Regions from separate parts of the Streptomyces tremellae genome, predicted to be linked through region 3. Evidence: riboswitches for the same ligand, from Rfam matches in the RefSeq annotation. Region 3 holds a riboswitch; each other region holds the start of a gene.

Region 1 (7,048 bases), on a different contig from region 3:
GCTCGACGGGTACGCGCGGCTCGGGGCCCGGCCCGGGGCCGTGCTCGACAGCGGCGGGGACGTCACCGAGCGCCTCACGGCGTTCCGCTGCACCCCCACCCGGCTGACCCGCCTGGTGCCGTGGACGGGCACGACGGGCGCCCCGAGCCGCCCGCTCCGCCGAAGCGCCGGACGGCTAGCATCGCCCGCGTGCCGTACACCACGCAGGTCCACGACTGCCGGACCCCAGAAGCCCTGAAGACCGGTGTCTCCCACGCCACGGAGGCGCTGCGGGCCGGGGCGCTGATCGTCTTCCCGACCGACACCGTCTACGGCGTCGGCGCCGACCCCTTCGACCCGGGCGCGGTCAAGGCCCTGCTGTCCGCCAAGGGGCGCGACGCCGACAAACCCGCCTCCGTCCTGGTGGCCGACGTCGCGGCTGCGGAGACACTGGTCGGCTCCATGCCGCCGGACGCGCGGCGGCTGGCCGAGGCGTTCTGGCCAGGGGCGCTCTCACTCGTCCTGCCCGCGGCCCCCGCTCTCGCCCTCGAACTGGGGAACACCGGAGGGACGGTCATGGTCCGTATGCCCGCCCACCCGGTGGCCCTCGCCCTGCTGCGCGCCGCGGGGCCGGTCGCCCAGTCGAGCGCCAACCTCACGGGCCGGCCGCCCGCGACCACGTGCGAGGAGGCCAGGGCCCAGCTCGGGGACCGCGTCCGCGCGTATCTCGACGGCGGACCGAGCGGGACGCTGCCCTCCACCATCGTCGCGTTCACCGGCGGCTTTGGACCTGCCGTCCTGCGCGAGGGGGCGGTCCCCCGCGCCGCGGTCGAGGAGGCCCTGCGCGGCCTGTGACGCCGCGCGGGCGCGGTGCTCCGCCCGGCCGGGACGGTGCGTGCGGTGCCGGCCGGGTCGCGCCCGTTCCGTGGTGAGGTGGTCCTGCGGTGCTACAGGTCGGCCGGGTCCCTGCGCAGCGTCACCTCGCGCCCCGACGCGGTGCGCACCGTGGCGGCGTGCACGCCCGGCCGGCCGGGCACGAGCACCAGCGGCAACCGCTCGAAGGTCTCGGCACCGATGTGCTCGCGCAGTTCCCCGGCGTCGGCGCTGACCTCAAGCCGGGTCACCGCCGCCCCTCGGTCGCCGCGCTCCACCGCGCCGCGGTCCGGATGGGTGGCGGGGTCGTCGCGGTAGAACCAGTTCGGCAGCCCCCGCCGCCACCCCGCGATCGCACCGTCGGTGCCGGGCGCGGTGGTGATGACGCGCTGGGTGCCGTCGGGCTGGACGCGGCCCGCCGTCCGCGTCACCTCGCCGCCGAGCCGCCGCGCGACCGCGGCCAGTTCCTCGGGGCTGTCGGCCCGCAGGCTCCAGAACATCCACCGGTCGCCGTCCGCGACGGCCCGGTCGAACCAGGCGGCGGCCCCCTCGCCGCGCTCGGCCGCGGGAGCCGTCACCGCCTCGACCTCCAGGTAGACGTCCCCGCCGAGGGGGAAGATCGTGTTGGCGAGGCCGAAGGGGAAGACGCCCCCGTCGTAGTGTGCGAGCCCCGTCTCCTCCCGCACCCGGCGCACGCCGTCGTCCAACTCGCGTACGCCCAGGCAGAGGTGGTCAAGATGAAACATGCCGGTCCTTTCCGGGTTCACCACGTCGCAGCGGGGCTGTACACCCCGTGGGCGAGCACGCCTCCGCCGCGGCGCGCCGGGCCCTGAGGAAGTCGCCCGGCGCATGCCCGCTCCGCCCGCGGAGGCACGCGCACCCCATCCAGGGTGCCCGCTCTCCACCAGGAAGCAGCGGGCGCGTACCGGAATCCGGATGGCCTGGCACGGAGGCCGCGCGGGCCCGTAGGGTGGGTGGCGCAGCTGGTTCGCCCCGTCCGCCAGGCGGTGGCGTCGCAAGAGGGAACCCGGTGGGAATCCGGGACTGCCCCGCAGCGGTGAGCGGGAACGACCGCCGTCATACGCACTGGGCCCCGCGACAGGGGTCTGGGAAGCGACGGCCAGTAGGAATCCGCGTCGGAGACGACGAGGACACGCCCGCGAGTCCGAAGACCTGCCACTGCCCGTACGCGTACCCCACGCGCACGGAACACCGGTGACCTCGTGGGCGGGTCGGCGTGCACCACCGGCGGACGGCCGCGCCTCGCGGGCCGTGCCGCGGGTTGCGTCACCCCTCTCCTCACCACGAGACCCCGGGATCCCAGGGAAACGTCTCTCGAAGGAGAACTCCGTGACCAGCGAGACCACAGCCGCGGCGGCACGGGCCACCGTGTACGGCTACCCGAGGCAGGGGCAGGGCCGCGAGCTCAAGAAGGCGATCGAGGGGTACTGGAAGGGCCGCGTGGACGCCGCCGCCCTCCGCGCCACCGCCGCGGGACTGCGCCGCGCCAACTGGCGCAACCTGGCGGCCGCCGGCCTCGACGAGGTGCCCACGGGCGACTTCTCGTACTACGACCACATGCTCGACACGACCGTCATGGTCGGCGCGGTCCCCGCGCGGCACCGGGCCGCCGTGGCCGCCGACCCGCTGGACGGCTACTTCGCCATGGCCCGTGGCACGCAGGACGTCGCGCCGCTCGAAATGACCAAGTGGTTCGACACCAACTACCACTACCTCGTACCCGAGTTGGGCCCCGACACCGCCTTCTTGGCCGACTCGGCCAAGCAGGTCGCCGAGGTCCGCGAGGCGCTCGCACTCGGCCTCGCCGCCCGGCCTGTCCTGGTCGGCCCCGTCACCTATCTGCTGCTGTCGAAGCCCGCGCCGGGGGTCGCGGCCAGCTTCGACCCGCTGACCCTGCTCGACCGGCTGCTGCCCGTCTACGCGGAGGTGCTCGCCGACCTGCGCGCGGCGGGTGCCGAGTGGGTGCAACTGGACGAGCCCGCCCTGGTCCAGGACCGCACCCCTGCGGAGCTGAACGCCACCGCGCGCGCCTACCGCGACCTGGGCGCCCTCGCCGACCGGCCGCGGCTGCTCGTGGCCTCCTACTTCGACCGGCTGGGCGACGCCCTGCCCGTACTGGCGGCTTCGCCCGTCGAGGGCCTCGCGCTCGACTTCACCGGGCCGGCGGCCGCCAACCTGGACGCGCTCGCCGCCGTCGGCGGCCTGCCGGGCAAGCGGCTCGTGGCGGGCGTCGTCGACGGCCGCAACATCTGGGTGAACGACCTGGAGAAGTCCCTCAGCACGCTCGGCACACTCCTGGGACTCGCCGACCGGGTCGACGTGTCGGCGTCCTGCTCCCTGCTGCACGTCCCGCTGGACACGGCGGCCGAGCGCGACATCGACCCGCAGATCCTGCGCTGGCTCGCCTTCGCGCGGCAGAAGACCGCGGAGGTCGCCGCCCTCGCGCGGGGCCTGGCGCGGGGCACGGACGCGATCGCCGCCGAACTCGCCGTGAACCGGGCGGCGCTGGCCTCCCGCGCCGCCTCGCCCGTCACCCGCGACCCGGCCGTCCGCGCCCGCGCCGCAGCCGTCACCGAGGCCGGGACCCGCCGCTTTCTGCCCTACCCGGAGCGGGCCGCCGCGCAGCGCGCACGGCTCGGCCTGCCGCTGCTGCCGACGACCACGATCGGCTCCTTCCCGCAGACCGGCGAACTGCGGGCGGCGCGCGCCGACCTGCGCTCGGGTCGGATCGGTACCGAGGAGTACGAGGAGCGGATCAGGGCCGAGATCCGGGACGTGATCTCCTTCCAGGAGAAGACGGGACTCGACGTGCTGGTGCACGGCGAGCCCGAACGCAACGACATGGTGCAGTACTTCGCCGAGCAGCTCACCGGCTACCTCGCCACCCGGCACGGCTGGGTCCAGTCGTACGGCACCCGCTGCGTGCGTCCGCCGATCCTCGCGGGCGACATCGCACGCCCCGGGCCGATGACGGTGCGCTGGACGGCGTACGCGCAGTCCCTCACCGACCGTCCGGTCAAGGGCATGCTGACCGGTCCCGTCACCATGCTCGCCTGGTCCTTCGTCCGTGACGACCAGCCGCTCGGGGAGACGGCGCGGCAGGTGGCGCTCGCGCTGCGCGACGAGGTGAACGACCTGGAGGCGGCCGGTACCGGGGTGATCCAGGTGGACGAGCCCGCGCTGCGCGAGACGCTGCCGCTGCGCGCCGCCGACCGCCCCGCCTATCTGGCGTGGGCCACCGAGGCGTTCCGGCTCACCACGGGGGGCGCCGCGCCCGTCACCCAGATCCACACGCACATGTGCTACGCCGAGTTCGGCGACATCGTCGGGGCCATCGACGACCTCGACGCGGACGTCATCAGCCTGGAGGCGGCCCGCTCGCACATGCAGGTCGCCCACGAGCTCGCGGGCCACGGCTATCCGCGCGAGGCGGGCCCCGGTGTCTACGACATCCACTCACCGCGGGTGCCGAGCGCCGAGGAGGCCGCCGCGCTGCTGCGCGCCGGGCTCGGGGCGATCCCCGCTGAGCGGCTCTGGGTCAACCCGGACTGCGGGCTGAAGACCCGGGCCTGGCCGGAGACCCGCGCTTCGCTCGAACACCTGGTCGCCGCCGCCCGCACGGTCCGCGCGGAGCTGGGCGGCCCGTCGGTCTGATCCCGGCGCGGTGCGAAGGCCCCGGGCCCGCGCCGTGTGCGGCGCGGTCCCGGGGCCCGGGGTGCGGGTGCGTGCCGGGGTCAGTGCAGCAACTCGACCTCCGCGAGGGTGCTTTCGTGGTCCGCCACCAGCCGGTAGTGCGTGTACGCGCCCGGGTGGGCGACGGTGAACGGGCGGGTCTGCTTGTCCCACGTGAAGGACTGCCCGGAGCGCCGGTCCACGGTCGTCCAGTGGCTGTTGTCGGTGGAGCCCTGGAGCACCCAGCCGTCCGGGGCCTTGGCGCGGTCCGCGGAGGTCAGGGTGTACTGCACGCCTTCCACCGGGGCGCCCGAGGTGCCGAGCGGCAGGTCGACGGCGGTGAACGAGGCCGATGTGTCGGAGGTGTCGTCGAACAGGGCACCGGGGCCCGAGAGGGCGTCGGTGCGCGGCGTCGGGGCCGTGTCGCCCTGGGTGATGGAGGCGGGTCCGTCCTTCTCGCCGCTGCCCCAGGCGGAGGGCCGCGGCCCCATCGCGAAGTCCAGCGTCCCGCCCTTGACGAGCAGGTCGTGCGGGAGAGACGTGGAGTCCCACCGCTTGCCGTTGAACTTCACGCCCTGGATGTAGACGTTGCGTGAGCTGTTCCTCGGCGCGTTGACCGTCAGGGTCCGTCCGTTGTCGAGGTGCAGGGTGGCCTGCTGGAACAGCGGGGAGCCGATGGTGTAGTCGCCGCTGCCCATCACGAGCGGGTAGAAGCCGAGCGACGAGAAGATGTACCAGGCCGACTGCTCGCCGTTGTCCTCGTCGCCGTGGTAACCCTGTCCGATGTCGCTTCCGGTGTAGAGCCGGGACAGCACCTCGCGGACCTTTGCCTGCGTCTTGTACGGCTGGCCGGCGGCGTCGTACATGTACGTGATGCCGTGCGCGGGCTGGTTGCTCTGGCCGAGCTCGCCCATCCGGGTGTCCCTGGCCTCGGTCATCTCGTGGATGACGCCGCCGTAGGAGCCGGGGAACTGGGCCGTCTCGGGCGTCGAGAAGAACGTGTCGAGCTTCTTCGCGAGGCCGGCGCGGCCACCGTAGATGTCCGCGAGGCCGCGGGTGTCCTGGGGCACGGTGAAGGAGTAGCCCCAGCCGTTGCTCTCGGTGTAGTCGCCGCCCCAGTCGCGCGGGTCGTACTGGCCGGGCGGCAGGTGCCAGTTGCCCTGGTCGTCGCGGCCCTGGAAGAAGCCGACCTGCTTGTCGTAGAGCTCGACGTAGTCCTGCGCCCGGTTGCGGAAGTAGGCGGACTCGTCGGCGTACCGCTTCTTGTGGGTCTTCTGGTAGAGGGCCTTGCCCATCTGGGCGATGCCGTAGTCGTTGACGTACCCCTCCATGGCCCAGGAGAAGCCCTCGCCGGTGCTGGTGGTGGTGTAGCCGAGGAACGGCGAGGTGTTCATGCCCTTGCGGCCGACGCCCGAGGAGGGCGGGACGACGGTGGCGTTCTTGACCGCGGCGTCGTAGGCGGCCTCGGCGTCGAACTTCACGCCCTTGAGGTACGCGTCGGCGAAGGCGATGTCCGACGAGGTGCCGGTCATCAGGTCGGCGTAGCCGGGCGAGGACCAGCGCGACATCCAGCCGCCGTCCTTGTACTGCTGGACGAATCCGTCGACCATCTCGCCCGCCCTCTGTGGCGTGAGCAGCGAGTAGGCCGGCCAGGTGGTCCTGTAGGTGTCCCAGAAGCCGTTGTTGACGTACACCTTGCCGTTGACGATCTTGGCGCCGGTGTGGGTAGCGGTGTCGGGCCCCGGCATCGCGGAGAACGGGCTGGCGTAGCGGTAGACCGGCTTCTTCTTCGAACCGGTGTTCTCGAAGCCGGAGTTCGGGTAGAGGTAGAGCCGGTACATGTTCGAGTAGAGCGTGGTGAGCTGGTCCTGGCTCGCGCCCTTCACGGTGATCCGGCCCATCAGCTTGTCCCACTGCGCGCGGGCCGCGTCGCGTACCTTCTCGTACGAGGTGCCTGCCGGGATCTCCTGCGCCAGGTTGGCCTTGGCCTGGTCGACGCCGATCAGCGAGGTCGCCATGCGCAGCGTCACCGTGCGGCCGTGCCGGGGCGCGAACTTCAGATAGCCCGTGACACCGCTCGAACCGCCCTCGGTGACGGGCGCGTCGAAGGTGCCGTACACGAACAGGCGGGTGGCGCCCGTGGACAGGCCGCTCTTGACGTCGGAGTAGCCGGTGAAGGTGCCGTTGTCCTTGTCGAGGGTCAGGCCGCCCTGCTGGGAGACGTTGTCGAAGACGACGGACGCGTCCTTGCCCGGGTAGGTGAAGCGCATGACCGCGGCGTGGTCGGTGGGCGCGACCTGTGCCGTGAGCCCGTTCTCGAAGGTGACGCCGTACTCGTAGGGCCGCGCCTCCTCGTTGTCGTGGCGGAAGGCGAGCGCCCGTCCGGTGCGCGAGGTGTCGGGCTTGCCCGCGGCGGCCGACGGCATGACCTGGAAGGTCTGCCGGTCGCCCATCCAGGGGCTGGGCTCGTGGCTGAGGCCGATCGCCTGCATCTCGGGGAGGT
Region 2 (7,048 bases), on a different contig from region 3:
ACGTGGTTGTCCTCCGCGCTCTCGTCCAGCGAGGCGGCGAGCCGCACGGCGTCGTCGAGCAGCCCGATGGCGTGCGGGAACGCGTCCCGGAAGAAGCCGCTGATGCGCAGCGTCACATCGATGCGGGGGCGGCCCAGCTCGGCCGCCTCGATCGCTTCGAGGCCGGTGACCCGGCGCGAGGCGTCGTCCCACACCGGCCGCACGCCGAGCAGCGCGAGCGCCTCCGCGATGTCGTCGCCCGCGGTGCGCATCGCGCTCGTGCCCCACAGGGAGAGGCCCACGGACTGCGGCCACTCGCCGTTGTCGTCGCGGTAGCGGGTCAGCAGCGAGTCGGCGAGCGCCTGGCCGGTCTCCCAGGCGAGCCTGCTCGGCACGGCCTTCGGGTCGACTGAGTAGAAGTTCCGCCCGGTCGGCAGCACGTTGACCAGGCCGCGCAGCGGTGAGCCCGAAGGACCCGCGGGCACGAAGCCGCCGTTGAGCGCGAGGACCGCGTGGTCGATCTCGTCGGTGGTGCCCGCGAGGCGCGGCACGACCTCGCGCGCCGCGAAGTCGAGGATGCGGCCGACCGCTTCCGGCTGCCCCGCGGCGACCTCGGCGACCGCGGAGGGCGCCCAGCCCGCGTCCTCCATCGCCTGCACGAGGGCGCGGGCGCGCGCCTCGACCTCGTCGGCGGCGGTGCGGGTGGCGGCGGACTCGTCGAGGCCGAGCGCCTCGCGCAGGCCGGGCAGCGACTGCGTGCCGCCCCAGATCTGCCGGGCCCGCAGCACCGCGAGGACGAGATTGACCCGGGCCTCGCCGGTGGGCGCGCCGCCCAGCACGTGCAGGCCGTCGCGGATCTGCGCGTCCTTGATCTCGCAGAGCCAGCCGTCGAGGTGCAGGACGAACTCGTCGAAGCCCTCGTCGTCGGGCCGCTCGTCGGGGTCGAGCCCGAGGTCGTGATCGAGCTTCGCCGCCTGGATCAGCGTCCAGATCTGCGCCCGGACCGCGGGCAGCTTCGCCGGGTCCATGGAGGCGATCTGCGCGTGCTCGTCGAGGAGTTGCTCAAGGCGGGCGATGTCGCCGTACGACTCGGCGCGCGCCATCGGCGGCACCAGGTGGTCCACGAGGGTGGCATGCACGCGGCGCTTGGCCTGGGTGCCCTCCCCGGGGTCGTTGACGAGGAACGGGTAGACGAGCGGCAGGTCGCCGAGGGCCGCGTCGGGCGCGCAGGCAGCGGACAGGCCCGCGTTCTTGCCGGGCAGCCACTCCAGATTGCCGTGCTTGCCCAGGTGGACCATGGCGTCCGCGCCGAACCCGCCCTCGGCACGCGGCGCCTGGATCCAGCGGTACGCGGCGAGGTAGTGGTGCGAGGGCGGCAGGTCGGGGTCGTGGTAGATCGCGATGGGGTTCTCGCCGAAGCCGCGCGGCGGCTGGATCAGGATCAGCAGATTGCCGTACCGCAGCGCCGCGAGGACGATGTCGCCCTCGGGGTTGTGCGTGCGGTCCACGAACATCTCACCCGGCGCCTGCCCCCAGTGCTCCTCCACCGACTCCCGCAGCTCGGCGGGGAGTTCGGCGAACCAGCGGCGGTAGTCGGCGGCCGGGACGCGCACCGGGTTGCGTGCGAGCTGCTCCTCGGTGAGCCACTCCTGGTCGTGGCCGCCGGCCTCGATGAGCGCGCGGATCAGCTCGTCGCCGTCGCCCGAGACGAGGCCCGGGACGGCGGGCAGGGCACCGGTCGCGGGAGCGCCCTCCGCGGGCGGCGCGGCCGGGCCGAAGTCGTACCCCTCGGCGACGAGGCGGCGCAGCAGCGCGACGGCGCTCGCCGGGGTGTCGAGGCCCACGGCGTTGCCGATGCGGGAGTGCTTCGTCGGGTACGCGGAGAGCACCAGCGCGAGGCGCTTGTCCGCAGGGGGTATGTGGCGCAGCCGCGCGTGACGGACCGCGATCCCGGCGACGCGGGCGGCGCGCTCCGGGTCGGCGACGTACGAAGGCAGACCGTCCTCGTCGATCTCCTTGAACGAGAACGGCACGGTGATCAGCCGCCCGTCGAACTCCGGCACCGCGATCTGCCCGGCCGCGTCCAGCGGCGAGAGCCCCTCGTCGTTGGCCTCCCAGTCGGCGCGCGAGCCCGTCAGGCACAGCGCCTGGAGGATCGGGACGCCGAGCGCGGCCAGCGCGCCCGCGTCCCACGACTCGTCGTCCTCGCCCGCCGAGGCCCCGGCAGGGCGGGTGCCGCCCGCCGCGAGGACCGTCGTGACCAGCGCGTCCGCCGCGCCGAGCGCGTCGAGCAGCTCGGGCTCAGGGGTGCGGAGCGACGCCACGTACAGCGGCAGCGGCCGGCCGCCCGCCGCCTCGATCGCCGAGCACAGGGCGTCCACGAAACCGGTGTTGCCGCTCATGTGGTGCGCGCGGTAGTAGAGCACCGCGACGAGCGGCCCCGTCGCGCCTGGCGCGGCATCGCGCTCCAGGTGCCCCCAGGTCGGGGCGGGCGCGGGCGGCTCGAAGCCGTGCCCGGTGAGCAGCACGGTGTCGGAGAGGAAGCGGGCCAGCTGGTCGAGGTTGGCGGGGCCGCCGTGCGCGAGGTAGGCGTGCGCCTCGGCCGCGATGCCGATGGGGACCGTCGACGCCTCCATCAGCTGCGCGTCGGGGGCCTGCTCGCCGGTGAGGACGACCAGCGGCACGCCGCTCGCCCGCAGCGCGTCGATCCCCTCCTGCCAGGCGCGCACCCCGCCGAGCAGCCGCACGACGACGAGGTCCGCACCGTCGAGCAGCCCCGGCAGGTCGTCGAGCGGCAGCCGCGCCGGGTTGGCGAACCTGAACGGCACGGGCGCGCCCGCCGCGTGCGCGGCACGGGCCGAGAGCAGATCGGTGTCGGACGTCGACAGGAGCAGCAGCATGCGGCGGCTCGCCTTCCTCGGGGTCCGCGCCCCGGGCAGTGGGAGGACGGCGGGAGTTCCTGACTCACCCGGAGAGTGCCGGGCTCACAGTGGCGGGACCGTGCCGGATTCTCACCGGCCTTCCTCCCAGACGCCGTCGCTGGTCCCTCGATAGTAAGCGGTGCTGGTCGGAGTGGGGAGAGCGCATGGCCGCCGGGGGCACGGGGCGGGGCGGGCGCCCGGCGGGGCGTGGTGTGTGCGGGCGGTGGGTGGCCCAGGTGGGGCTGGGTATGCTCGCCGCCGTGTCGACAGCCATGCCACCAAAGGGAACGCACCGGGATGAATCCCCCGTGCGTGACCGCGGCGACGCCTGCCCCGGGGCGCTGCGGCTGCACGCCGCCGACGACGGCAGGCTGGCCCGTCTGCGGCTGCCCGGCGGGCTGCTGACGGCACGTCAGGCCGAAGTGGTCGCCGACGCGGCCGAGCTGCTCGGGGACGGGCACCTCGACCTCACCTCACGCGGAAACGTTCAGCTGCGGGGCCTCGCGGAGTCCTGCGCCGCGCCTCTCGCCGCCCGGCTGCACGCGGCGGGCCTGCTGCCCTCCGAGCGGCACGAGCGCGCCCGCAACATCGTCGCGTCCCCGCTCGCCGGGGAGGACGAACTCCCCTTCGCTGACGTGCGGTTGTGGGTGCGCGAGCTGGACGCGCTGGTCTGCGCGAGCGACCGGGCGGCGGACCTGTCGGGACGGTTCCTCTTCGCGCTCGACGACGGGCGGGGCGACGTGGCGACGCTCGGCGCCGATGTGACGTTGCTCGCAGAGCCCGGGGCCGGGAGCGCCGTGCTGCTCGTCGGGCCGGGACGGCTGCGCGTACGGGCCGCCGACGCGCCGCGCGCCGCACTGCTCGCGGCCGAGGCGTTCCGTACGGCAGCCGCCGGCTCCGGTGCCTGGCGCGTACACGAACTGCCGGGGGACGGCGCCGCGCGCCTCGCCGCCGTGCTGCGCGACGCGCTCGGCGCGGGCGGCGTGCGCGCGGAGCACGTACCGGACCCTTACGCCCCGCCGCGCGGCGGCCCGCCCGCGCTCGGCACGGTCCGCGCGCCGGGCGGGGAGCGCGCCGCCGTCTGCGTACAGCCGCCGCTCGGGCGGCTCACCGCCGCGCAGTGGCGGCTGCTCGCGGGCGCGGGCGACGGCCTGCGGGTCACGCCCTGGCGGAGCCTCGTCGTGCCGGGCCTCACGCCCACCGCGGCCGACGTGCTGCTCGGACGGGCCGCTGCCGCGGGCCTCGTGACCAGCGCGGACTCGCCCTGGACCCGCGTCGGCGCGTGCACCGGCAGGCCCGGCTGCGCGAAGTCGCTCGCGGACGTACGGGCCGACGCGGCGGCTGCCGCGGCCGGCCCCAGGGCGCGCCTGCCCGTCTACTTCTCCGGCTGCGCGCGCCGCTGCGGCCACCCGCGCGGCCCGCACCTCGACAAGGTGGCCACGGGGGACGGCACGTACGCGACGACCACGGTCACGGACGCGGCCCCCTCGACGGGCCCCGGCCCGGACCCGGGCCCGGACCCCGCCCCGGCCCGGCGGCACCCGCGCCGAGACCCAGGCACTCCAGACACCCCAGGCACTCCAGACACTCCAGACACCCCCACGACGACAACGGTGACGAGATGACGACGACCACTGGCTTCGCCTACGAGAAGGACGGCTCCGAGATCTACCGCCGCTCCTTCGCCACCATCCGCGCCGAGGCGGACCTGAGCGGTCTGCCCGCGGACGTGGCCCAGGTCGTCGTCCGCATGATCCACGCGTGCGGCATGGTCGACCTGGTCGCCGACGTCGCCCACAGCGCCGGCGTGGTCGCCCGCGCACGCGCCGCCCTGCGCGCGGGCGCGCCGATCCTCTGCGACGCGCAGATGGTCGCGAGCGGCGTCACCCGCAGGCGGCTGCCCGCAGGCAACGAGGTGGTGTGCACTCTCGGCGACCCGGCCGTCCCCGCGCTCGCCGCCGAGCTGGGCACCACCCGCAGCGCCGCCGCGCTCGAACTGTGGCGTGACCGCCTCGACGGCGCGGTCGTCGCCGTCGGCAACGCGCCGACCGCGCTGTTCCGGCTGCTCGAAATGGTCGAGCAGGGCGCGCCCCGCCCGGCCGCCGTGATCGGCGTACCGGTCGGCTTCATCGGCGCTGCCGAGTCCAAGGACGCGCTCGCCGCGCACCCCGCCGCCCTCGACCACCTGGTCGTACGCGGCAGGCGCGGCGGCAGCGCCATCGCCGCAGCCGCGCTCAACGCGATCGCGAGCGAGGACGAGCGATGAGCGAGGGCGAGACGGGCACGGCCGCGCGCCCGGGGGCCGGGGACGCGTCGGCGGCGCGGACGGAGCCCGTCCCGGCCGCGGGCGGGACGGCCGACCGGCAGGCCGGCAGGCTGTACGGCGTCGGGCTCGGGCCGGGCGACCCGGAGCTGCTGACCGTGCGCGCGGTGCGCGCGATCGCGGAGGCCGACGTCGTCGCGTACCACAGCGCCGGGCACGGCAGGTCCATCGCGCGCGCCATCGCCGCCCCGCACCTGCGGCCCGACCACATCGAGGAGGCGCTCGTCTACCCGGTCACGACCGGCACGACCGACCACCCGGGCGGGTACCGCGGCGCCATCGACGCCTTCTACGAGGAGGCCGCGGCGCGGCTCGCCGCGCACCTGGACGCCGGGCGCACCGTCGCGGTGCTCGCCGAGGGCGACCCCCTCTTCTACGGCTCGTACATGCACATGCACAAGCGCCTCGCGCACCGCTACCCGACCGAGGTCGTACCGGGCGTGACCTCGGTGAGCGCGGCGGCCGCGCGGCTGGGGACACCGCTGGTCGAGGGCGAGGAGGTGCTGACGGTCCTGCCGGGCACGCTCCCCGAGGAGGAGCTCGCGGCCCGCCTCTCGGCCGCGGACTCCGCGGTCGTGATGAAGCTCGGCCGCACCTTCCCCGCCGTGCGGCGGGCGGTCGAGCGGGCCGGCCGGCTCGACGACGCGCGGTACGTGGAGCGCGCCACCATGCCGGGCGAGCGCACCGGCGCGCTCGCGGACGCCGACCCGGAGACGGTGCCGTACTTCGCGGTGACGGTGCTGCCGAGCCGCGTGGCCGCGCAGGACGGCCCGGGGCGCGAGGCGCCGCGGCACGGGCGCGGCGGGGTCGTGGTCGTCGGCACCGGGCCCGCGGGCCCCCTCTGGCTCACCCCCGAGGCCCGCGGCGAACTGGCGGCGGCCGACGACCTGGTGGGCTACGCGACGTACCTGGCCCGGGTGCCGGAGCGCCCAGGCCAGCGGCGCCACGCCTCCGACAACAAGGTCGAGTCCGAGCGCGCCGACTTCGCCCTCGACCTCGCGCGCCGCGGCCACCGCGTCGCCGTCGTCTCCTCGGGCGATCCCGGGGTGTTCGCCATGGCGACCGCGGTCCTCGAAGTCGCGTCGGCCGACCCGTACAAGGACGTGCCGGTACGGATCGTGCCCGGTGTCACCGCGGCCAACGCGGCCGCCGCGCGCGCCGGCGCGCCGCTCGGCCACGACTACGCGGTGATCTCGCTCTCCGACCGGCTCAAGCCGTGGGAGGTGGTCGCGGCCCGGCTGCACGCCGCGGCCTCCGCGGACCTCGCGATGGCCCTGTACAACCCCGGTTCCAGGTCCCGCACCTGGCAGGTCGGCAAGGCCCGCGAACTCCTCCTCGAACACCGCGCCCCCGACACCCCGGTCGTCCTCGCGCGGGACGTGGGCGGCCCCGAGGAGCGTGTCCGCATCGTCCGCCTCACCGACCTCGACCCGGCCCAGGTCGACATGCGGACGGTCCTGCTGATCGGCTCGTCCCAGACGGTCGCCGCACACCGCGCGGGCGGCGAGGTCGCCTGGACGCCCCGGAGGTACCCGGAGGGCGGGTGAGGCCCGCGGGCATGCGCGTTGCCCGCGGGCCGCGTGCGGGCCTCTCCCACCGGACCGCGCGCGGCGCGCTCCCGCTGGACCGCGTGCGGCTCCACCGGGCGCGACGCAGGGAGCACGCGCGGCCCTACCGCACCCGGCGCAGCGCCCAGGCCGTCGCGGCCTCGACCGTGTCGGCCGTCTCGACGCCCTCGGGTGTCGCCGGGCGGGTGACGACGACCACGGGGAGGCCGGCCTCGCGGGCGGCCGTCAGCTTGGGCGCGGTGGCGGCGCCGCCGCTG
Region 3 (7,048 bases):
GAGGGGGGCGAGGCGGTCGAGTGGGTGCGGTCCGTGTACCGGGGCGACCGCTACAAGTTCGTGGCGCGGCTGCACCGGCCGGTGGGCTGAGGACGGCGCGCCCCGCAAGCGGCCCGGAGCCCCCGCGCCGGGCCGTCTGCGATCGAGACGGCGGGCCCGCGCGGGTCCGCGCCTGAAAACGAGTGCCGAACCGGACCGGCGCGGGCCACTCGTGCGACCGGCTTGCAGCGCCGTTGACATCACCGTTTCCGTTCCGATACGCGGACAGGGGGTGACGCAACGCTTATACCGCGCTTAGATTGCCCCCGCATTACCAGGTGATCAAGCGAGGGGACGCAGCCGATGCCCGATGTTCCTCAGGAGCACGAATCCGCGGCGGGCGGCACGAGACCGCCCACCGTCACCCCGCTGCGCGTGGTCATCGGGGTGTGCCTGGTCATCCCGTTCGTCGCGATGCTCTGGGTCGGCTCGTACGCCAGGGTCGACCCGACCTTCATCGGCATCCCGTTCTTCTACTGGTACCAGTTGCTGTGGGTGCTGATCACCACGGCGCTGACGGTGGTCGCCCACAAGCTCTGGCAGCACGACCAGCGCTCGCGGGCCGCGGCCCGCGCCGCGCGTGAGGGAGGTGCCGCGCGATGAACGGCGGCGGTGTCAACGGCGTCGCGCTCGGCGTCTTCATCTTCTTCTTCCTCGCCGTGACCGTGATGGGCTTCCTCGCGGCCCGGTGGCGCCGGGCGGCCAACGAGCACAGCCTCGACGAATGGGGCCTGGGCGGGCGGTCGTTCGGCACCTGGGTGACGTGGTTCCTGCTCGGCGGCGACCTGTACACCGCGTACACGTTCGTCGCGGTGCCCGCGGCGATCTACGCGGCGGGCGCCTCCGGCTTCTTCGCGGTGCCGTACACGATCCTCGTCTACCCGCTGATCTTCACGTTCCTGCCGCGCCTGTGGTCGGTCTCGCACCGGCACGGGTACGTCACGCCCTCCGACTTCGTCCGCGGCCGCTTCGGCTCCCGCGGCCTGTCGCTCGCGATCGCGGTCACCGGCATCCTCGCGACGATGCCGTACATCGCGCTCCAGCTCGTCGGCATCCAGGCCGTGCTGGACGTGATGGGCGTAGGCGGCCAGAACGGCAACTGGTTCGTCAAGGACCTGCCGCTGTTCATCGCCTTCCTGGTGCTCGCGGCGTACACGTACGTGTCCGGGCTGCGCGCGCCCGCGCTGATCGCGTTCGTCAAGGACGGCCTGATCTACATCGTCATCCTCGTGGCGATCATCTACATCCCGATCAGGCTCGGCGGCTTCGACGACATCTTCGCGAAGGCAGCGCACGCGTTCGCGAAGATCTCCCCGGCAACCGGCAAGCCCAAGGGCTCGCTCGCCCCGCCGCCCACCGGGCAGTGGGGGTACGCCACGCTCGCGCTCGGCTCCGCGCTCGCGCTGTTCATGTACCCGCACTCCATCACGGCGACCCTGTCGAGCCGCAGCCGCGAGGTGATCCGCCGCAACACCACGATCCTGCCGCTGTACTCGCTGATGCTGGGGCTGCTCGCCATCCTCGGCTTCATGGCGATCGCGGCCGGGATCAAGGTGTCCAACGGACAGTTGGCGATCCCGACGCTGTTCGCGCAGATGTTCCCGAGCTGGTTCGCGGGGGTGGCGTTCGCGGCGATCGGCATCGGCGCGCTGGTGCCCGCGGCGATCATGTCGATCGCGGCGGCGAACCTCTTCACCCGCAACATCTACCGTGACTTCATCAAGCCGGACGCCACGCCCGAGCAGGAGACCCGCGTCTCCAAGCTCGTCTCCCTGCTGGTGAAGGTCGGCGCGCTGGTCTTCGTGCTCGGCATGGACCAGACGGTGGCGATCAACTTCCAGCTGCTCGGCGGCATCTGGATCCTCCAGACCATGCCCGCCATCGTCAGCGGCCTGTTCACCCGCTGGTTCCACCGCTGGGCGCTGCTGGCCGGCTGGGCCGCCGGTATGGTCTACGGCACGCTCGCCGCGTACGGCGTCGCGAGCCCGACGCAGAAGCACTTCGGCGGCTCGTCGGCCGAGATCCCCGGCATCGGGCAGATCGGCTACATCGGCATGACGGCGTTCGTGCTGAACGTCCTGGTCTCCGTCGTCCTGACCTTCGTCTTCCGCGCCTTCAAGGCCCCCGAGGGCACCGACGAGACGCGCCCGGGCGACTACACCGCGGACGCGGGCGACAAGGACGTCGAGGTGGAACTCCCCCCGGCCCCCGTCAACTGACCCGCCCCCACGGGCCGCCGCCTCTTACCGGGCGGTGGCCCGTCGCCGTCCACGGGCCCGGGGTCAGTGCACCCAGTCCTTGAGCGGCTCGGTGTCGAGCGTGATCCCGACGGGCTCCGGCAGGGTGATTTCCTTGCCGAACGGCACCACGCGCACGCTCTCGTACCGCACGCCGTCGGGCTCGCTGTGCACGCGGACCTCCGCGTTGTCCCGATCGACCAACAGGTACACCGGGATGCCCGCCTGGGCGTAGGCCGCCGGCTTCTCGACCCGGTCGCGGGCGTTGGTATCGTCGTCGTACGACGTGACCTCAAGGGCCATGGGAACGGCGCCCTCCGGCTCCGCCCACTCACCACGGCCGAGGAGCGCACCGCTCTCCGTGAGCACACCGTCCGGCCTGGCCCGGCCCCTGCGGTACTGCTGCACCTTGAGCCCCTGCTCCGGATACAGCCACAGCTCAGGCCTGGCCTGGATGCAGATACGGGTCAGCCACTCGATGATCCGCCCGTGCTCCGGGTCCGGCCCTGTCTTGCTCCTGATCTTCCCGTCGAAGAGTCCGAATCGGATGCCGGTCAAGTGCTCCACCAACACCTCGGCGGCCTCCTCGAACTCCTCCGGCACAATCTCGCGCCCGTCGCTCACAGCGGTCACGGGAAGCGCCTCCTTCTAGTCCCGAACGATATCCCAAGCAGCCGACACCGGACCCTCAGAACGCCACACGCCACAACATCTAGTGGTCGTTGCGCCGGGTGCGCCCAGATGTATGCTCATGGCGCTGCCGACGCAGGGGAACCCGGTGAGAGTCCGGGACTGTCCCGCAACGGTGTGCGCGGTGCGTCCGCGCGAGTCCGAGTACCTGACGGCAGCCGCCCCGGCGCGGTGCCGGGGCTGCCAGGACGTCCGGGTCTCGTGGAGTGGACCGGTGGACGCGGTGGTGCCGCCCGCCCTGCCCAGGGGCCGGTGCCCTCACCGCCGTTCCCCGCCCCGCGCGGACCGGCCAAGTGAGGGAGAGCCTCCAGCGTGACCATCGCACCCCCGGAACCCGTTTCGGCCGAACTGCTGCGGATTCTCACGGACCTCACCGCCGACCTGCCCGGCGTCGAGCCAGGCAGGGTGGCCGCCGCAGCGCTGCGCGGCCGCAGCGCCCACGCGGACGCGGCCGAGCTGCGCGACCTCGCGACCGAGGCCGCCGCAGGCCTGATCTCCGAGGACCCCGCGTACAGCAGGCTCGCCGCCCGGCTGCTGGCCCGCGCCGTGGCCGAGGAGGCGGCGGGCGAGGGCGCCGTGTCGTTCTCCGCGTCGATCGCCGTCGGGCACCGCGAGGGGCTGATCGCCGACCGCACCGCCGCGTTCACGGCCGCGCACCGGGCCGCCCTCGACGCGCTGGTGGACCCGGCGGCCGACGACGGCTTCGAGTACTTCGGCCTGCGGACCGTGTACACGCGCTACGTGCTGCGCCACCCGACGACCCGCCGGGTCATCGAGACGCCGCAGTACTTCCTGCTGCGGGTGGCGGCCGGGCTCGCGAGGGACACCTCGGACGCCTCGCTGGCCGAGGTCGCCGACCTGTACCGGCTGATGTCGCGCCGCGCGTACCTGCCCTCCTCCCCCACCCTGTTCAACTCGGGCACCCGCCACCCGCAGATGTCCTCCTGCTACCTGCTGGACTCGCCGCTGGACGAGCTGGACTCGATCTACGCCCGCTACCACCAGGTCGCGCGGCTCTCGAAGCACTCGGGCGGCATCGGCCTGCCGTTCTCGCGGGTGCGGGCACGCGGCTCGCTGATCCGGGGCACCAACGGGCTCTCCAACGGGATCGTGCCGTTCCTGCGCACCCTGGACGCCTCCGTCGCCGCCGTGAACCAGGGCGGCCGCCGCAAGGGTGCCGCCGCCGTGTACCTGGAGACCTGGCACGCCGACATCGAGGAGTTCCTCGAACTGCGCGACAACACCGGCGAGGAGGCCCGCCGCACCCACAACCTGAACCTCGCGCACTGGATCCCCGACGAGTTCATGCGCCGGGTCGCCGCCGACGAGGAGTGGTCGCTGTTCTCGCCGTCCGACGTGCCCGAGCTCACCGACCTGTGGGGCGAGCGGTTCGACGCCGCGTACCGGGCCGCCGAGGCGGCCGGCCTCGCCCGCACCACGCTGCCCGCGCGCGAGCTGTACGGGCGGATGATGCGCACCCTCGCGCAGACCGGCAACGGCTGGATGACCTTCAAGGACACCGCGAACCGCACGGCCAACCAGACCGCCGGGCCCGGTCGGGTCATCCACTCGTCGAACCTGTGCACCGAGATCCTGGAGGTCACGGACGACTCCGAGACCGCCGTGTGCAACCTCGGCTCGGTCAACCTGGGCGCGTTCACCGCCGCGGGCCCTTACGGCGGGGTGGACACCGCGCTCGACTGGGAGCGGCTCGACGCGGCCGTCCGCGTCGCGGTGCGCTTCCTCGACCGGGTCGTGGACCGCAACTTCTACCCGACCGGGGAGGCCGGGCGCTCCAACTCCCGCTGGCGGCCGGTCGCGCTGGGCGTGATGGGCCTCCAGGACGTGTTCTTCGCGCTGCGGTTGCCCTTCGACTCCGCGCAGGCGCGCGAGCTGTCGACCCGGATCGCCGAGCGCGTCATGCTCACCGCGTACGAGACCTCCTGCGACCTCGCGGCGGAGGACGGGCCGCTGCCCGCCTGGCGCGAGACGCGGGCCGCGCGCGGCGTGCTCCACCCCGACCACTACGAGGTGGAGCACCACTGGCCCGAGCGGTGGGAGGCGCTGCGCGCCAGGATCGCGACGACCGGCATGCGCAACGCGCTGCTCCTCGCGATCGCGCCGACCGCGACCATCGCGTCGATCGCGGGCGCCTACGAGTGCATCGAGCCGCAGGTCTCCAACCTCTTCAAGCGCGAGACGCTGTCGGGGGAGTTCCTCCAGGTCAACCCGTACCTGGTGGCGGACCTCAAGCGGCTCGGGCTGTGGGACGAGCAGACCAGGGAGGCGCTGCGCGAGGCGAACGGCTCGGTGGCGGGCCTCGAACGGGCGCCCGCGGAGCTGCGCGCCCTGTACCGCACCGCGTGGGAGCTGCCGCAGCGCGCGCTGATCGACCTGGCCGCGGCCCGCACGCCCTACCTCGACCAGGCCCAGTCGCTCAACCTGTTCCTGGAGACGCCGACCATCGGGAAGCTCAGCTCGATGTACGCGTACGCCTGGCGGCAGGGCCTCAAGACCACCTACTACCTGCGCTCGCGTCCCGCCACCCGGATCGCGCGCGCCGCGGCGGGCCGCAGCGCGGCCGCCGCGCCCGCAGACGGCGACGCCGTCGCCTGCTCCCTGGAAAACCCCGAGTCCTGTGAGGCCTGCCAGTGAACCCGCCCACCGCACCCGAGACCGACACCCCGACCGGGCCCACGAAGACCACGGAGGCCGCTCGCAGGGGCAACCTCCTCGACCCCGGTTTCGAGCTGACCCTGCGGCCGATGCGGTACCCCGACTTCTACGAGCGCTACCGCGCCGCGATCCGCAACACCTGGACCGTGGAGGAGGTGGACCTGCACTCCGACGTCTCCGACCTGGCGAAGCTCTCACCGGCCGAGCAGCACATGATCGGCCGCCTCGTGGCGTTCTTCGCGACGGGTGACTCGATCGTGGCGAACAACCTCGTGCTCACGCTGTACAAGCACATCAACTCGCCCGAGGCGCGGCTCTACCTGTCGCGGCAGCTGTTCGAGGAGGCGGTGCACGTCCAGTTCTACCTGACGCTGCTCGACACCTACCTGCCCGATCCAGAGGACCGGGCCGCCGCGTTCGCGGCCGTCGAGAACATCCCGTCGATCCGCGAGAAGGCCGCCTTCTGCTTCCGCTGGATGGACCAGGTCGAGCAGATCGACCGGCTGGAGACCGCCGCCGACCGGCGCCGCTTCCTGCTCAACCTGATCTGCTTCGCCGCCTGCATCGAGGGCCTGTTCTTCTACGGGGCGTTCGCGTACGTCTACTGGTTCCGCTCGCGCGGCCTGCTGCACGGCCTCGCGACCGGCACCAACTGGGTCTTCCGCGACGAGACGATGCACATGAGCTTCGCCTTCGACGTGGTGGACACGGTCAGGCGGGAGGAGCCCGGGCTGTTCGACGAGGCGCTCCGCGGCCAGGTCACGGAGATGATCAAGGAAGCGGTGGAGGCGGAGCTCCAGTTCGCGCACGACCTGTGCGGCGAGGGGATGCCCGGCATGAACACCGCGTCCATGCGCGAGTACCTCCAGTGCGTCGCCGACCAGCGGCTCCAGCGGCTGGGCTTCGCCCCGGTGTACGGGTCGCAGAACCCGTTCTCGTACATGGAGCTCCAGGGCGTGCAGGAGCTGACGAACTTCTTCGAGCGGCGCCCCTCCGCCTACCAGGTCGCGGTGGAGGGCACGGTCGGCTTCGACGACGAGTTCTGAGCCGCCCGCGTGCCGGGTCCCCGCGCGGGGACCCGGCACGCCCCGCACCCGCCCGGTCAGTCCCTGCCGTCGCCGCGGGTCAGGGCCCACGCGTCCCTCGACCACGTGGCGCGGTGCAGCTCGGCCCACCGGGCCCTGGTCGCGGCGGAGACGGCGCCCCTGGCGCGTGCGGCGCCGGCCCTGGCGATCTGCCGGTCGCCCGCGCGGTCCCGCAGCCACCACGTCACGGGCGCCGCGAGGACCAGGGCGAAGAGTACGACGAGTGCGATGACGGTCACGAAGATGTCCATGGCCCCACTGTCGGGCGCGGGCGGCCCGCCGGGCAGTGGCAGGACTCTCATGGGCCGTCGAATTACCGCC

Evidence for each region. A riboswitch is a leader RNA that binds a small molecule or an ion and turns the genes downstream of it on or off. The one in region 3 is predicted to bind cobalamin.
Region 1: linked by a shared signal. The riboswitch ahead of metE (5-methyltetrahydropteroyltriglutamate--homocysteine S-methyltransferase) and the one ahead of ABEA77_RS21380 (ribonucleoside-diphosphate reductase subunit alpha) in region 3 are both predicted to bind cobalamin.
Region 2: linked by a shared signal. The riboswitch ahead of cobN (cobaltochelatase subunit CobN) and the one ahead of ABEA77_RS21380 (ribonucleoside-diphosphate reductase subunit alpha) in region 3 are both predicted to bind cobalamin.

What each region holds. Positions count from the first base shown of each region.
Region 1 is NZ_BAABEP010000005.1:94,278-101,325, reverse strand. Features, by position in the region: gene ABEA77_RS06345 (L-threonylcarbamoyladenylate synthase) at 190-834, shown strand; gene ABEA77_RS06340 (VOC family protein) at 927-1,598, opposite strand; cobalamin riboswitch at 1,844-2,047, shown strand; gene metE (5-methyltetrahydropteroyltriglutamate--homocysteine S-methyltransferase) at 2,203-4,527, shown strand; gene ABEA77_RS06330 (GH92 family glycosyl hydrolase) at 4,608-7,048, opposite strand, start outside.
Region 2 is NZ_BAABEP010000050.1:7,140-14,187, forward strand. Features, by position in the region: gene cobN (cobaltochelatase subunit CobN) at 1-2,879, opposite strand, end outside; cobalamin riboswitch at 2,911-3,032, opposite strand; gene cobG (precorrin-3B synthase) at 3,149-4,525, shown strand; gene ABEA77_RS26025 (precorrin-8X methylmutase) at 4,522-5,166, shown strand; gene ABEA77_RS26030 (precorrin-2 C(20)-methyltransferase) at 5,163-6,770, shown strand; gene ABEA77_RS26035 (cobalt-precorrin-6A reductase) at 6,895-7,048, opposite strand, start outside.
Region 3 is NZ_BAABEP010000033.1:4,169-11,216, reverse strand. Features, by position in the region: gene ABEA77_RS21400 (GntR family transcriptional regulator) at 1-90, shown strand, start outside; gene ABEA77_RS21395 (DUF3311 domain-containing protein) at 343-642, shown strand; gene mctP (monocarboxylate uptake permease MctP) at 639-2,258, shown strand; gene ABEA77_RS21385 (Uma2 family endonuclease) at 2,322-2,909, opposite strand; adenosylcobalamin-variant (AdoCbl-variant) riboswitch at 3,034-3,124, shown strand; gene ABEA77_RS21380 (ribonucleoside-diphosphate reductase subunit alpha) at 3,279-5,621, shown strand; gene ABEA77_RS21375 (ribonucleotide-diphosphate reductase subunit beta) at 5,732-6,688, shown strand; gene ABEA77_RS21370 (hypothetical protein) at 6,745-6,978, opposite strand.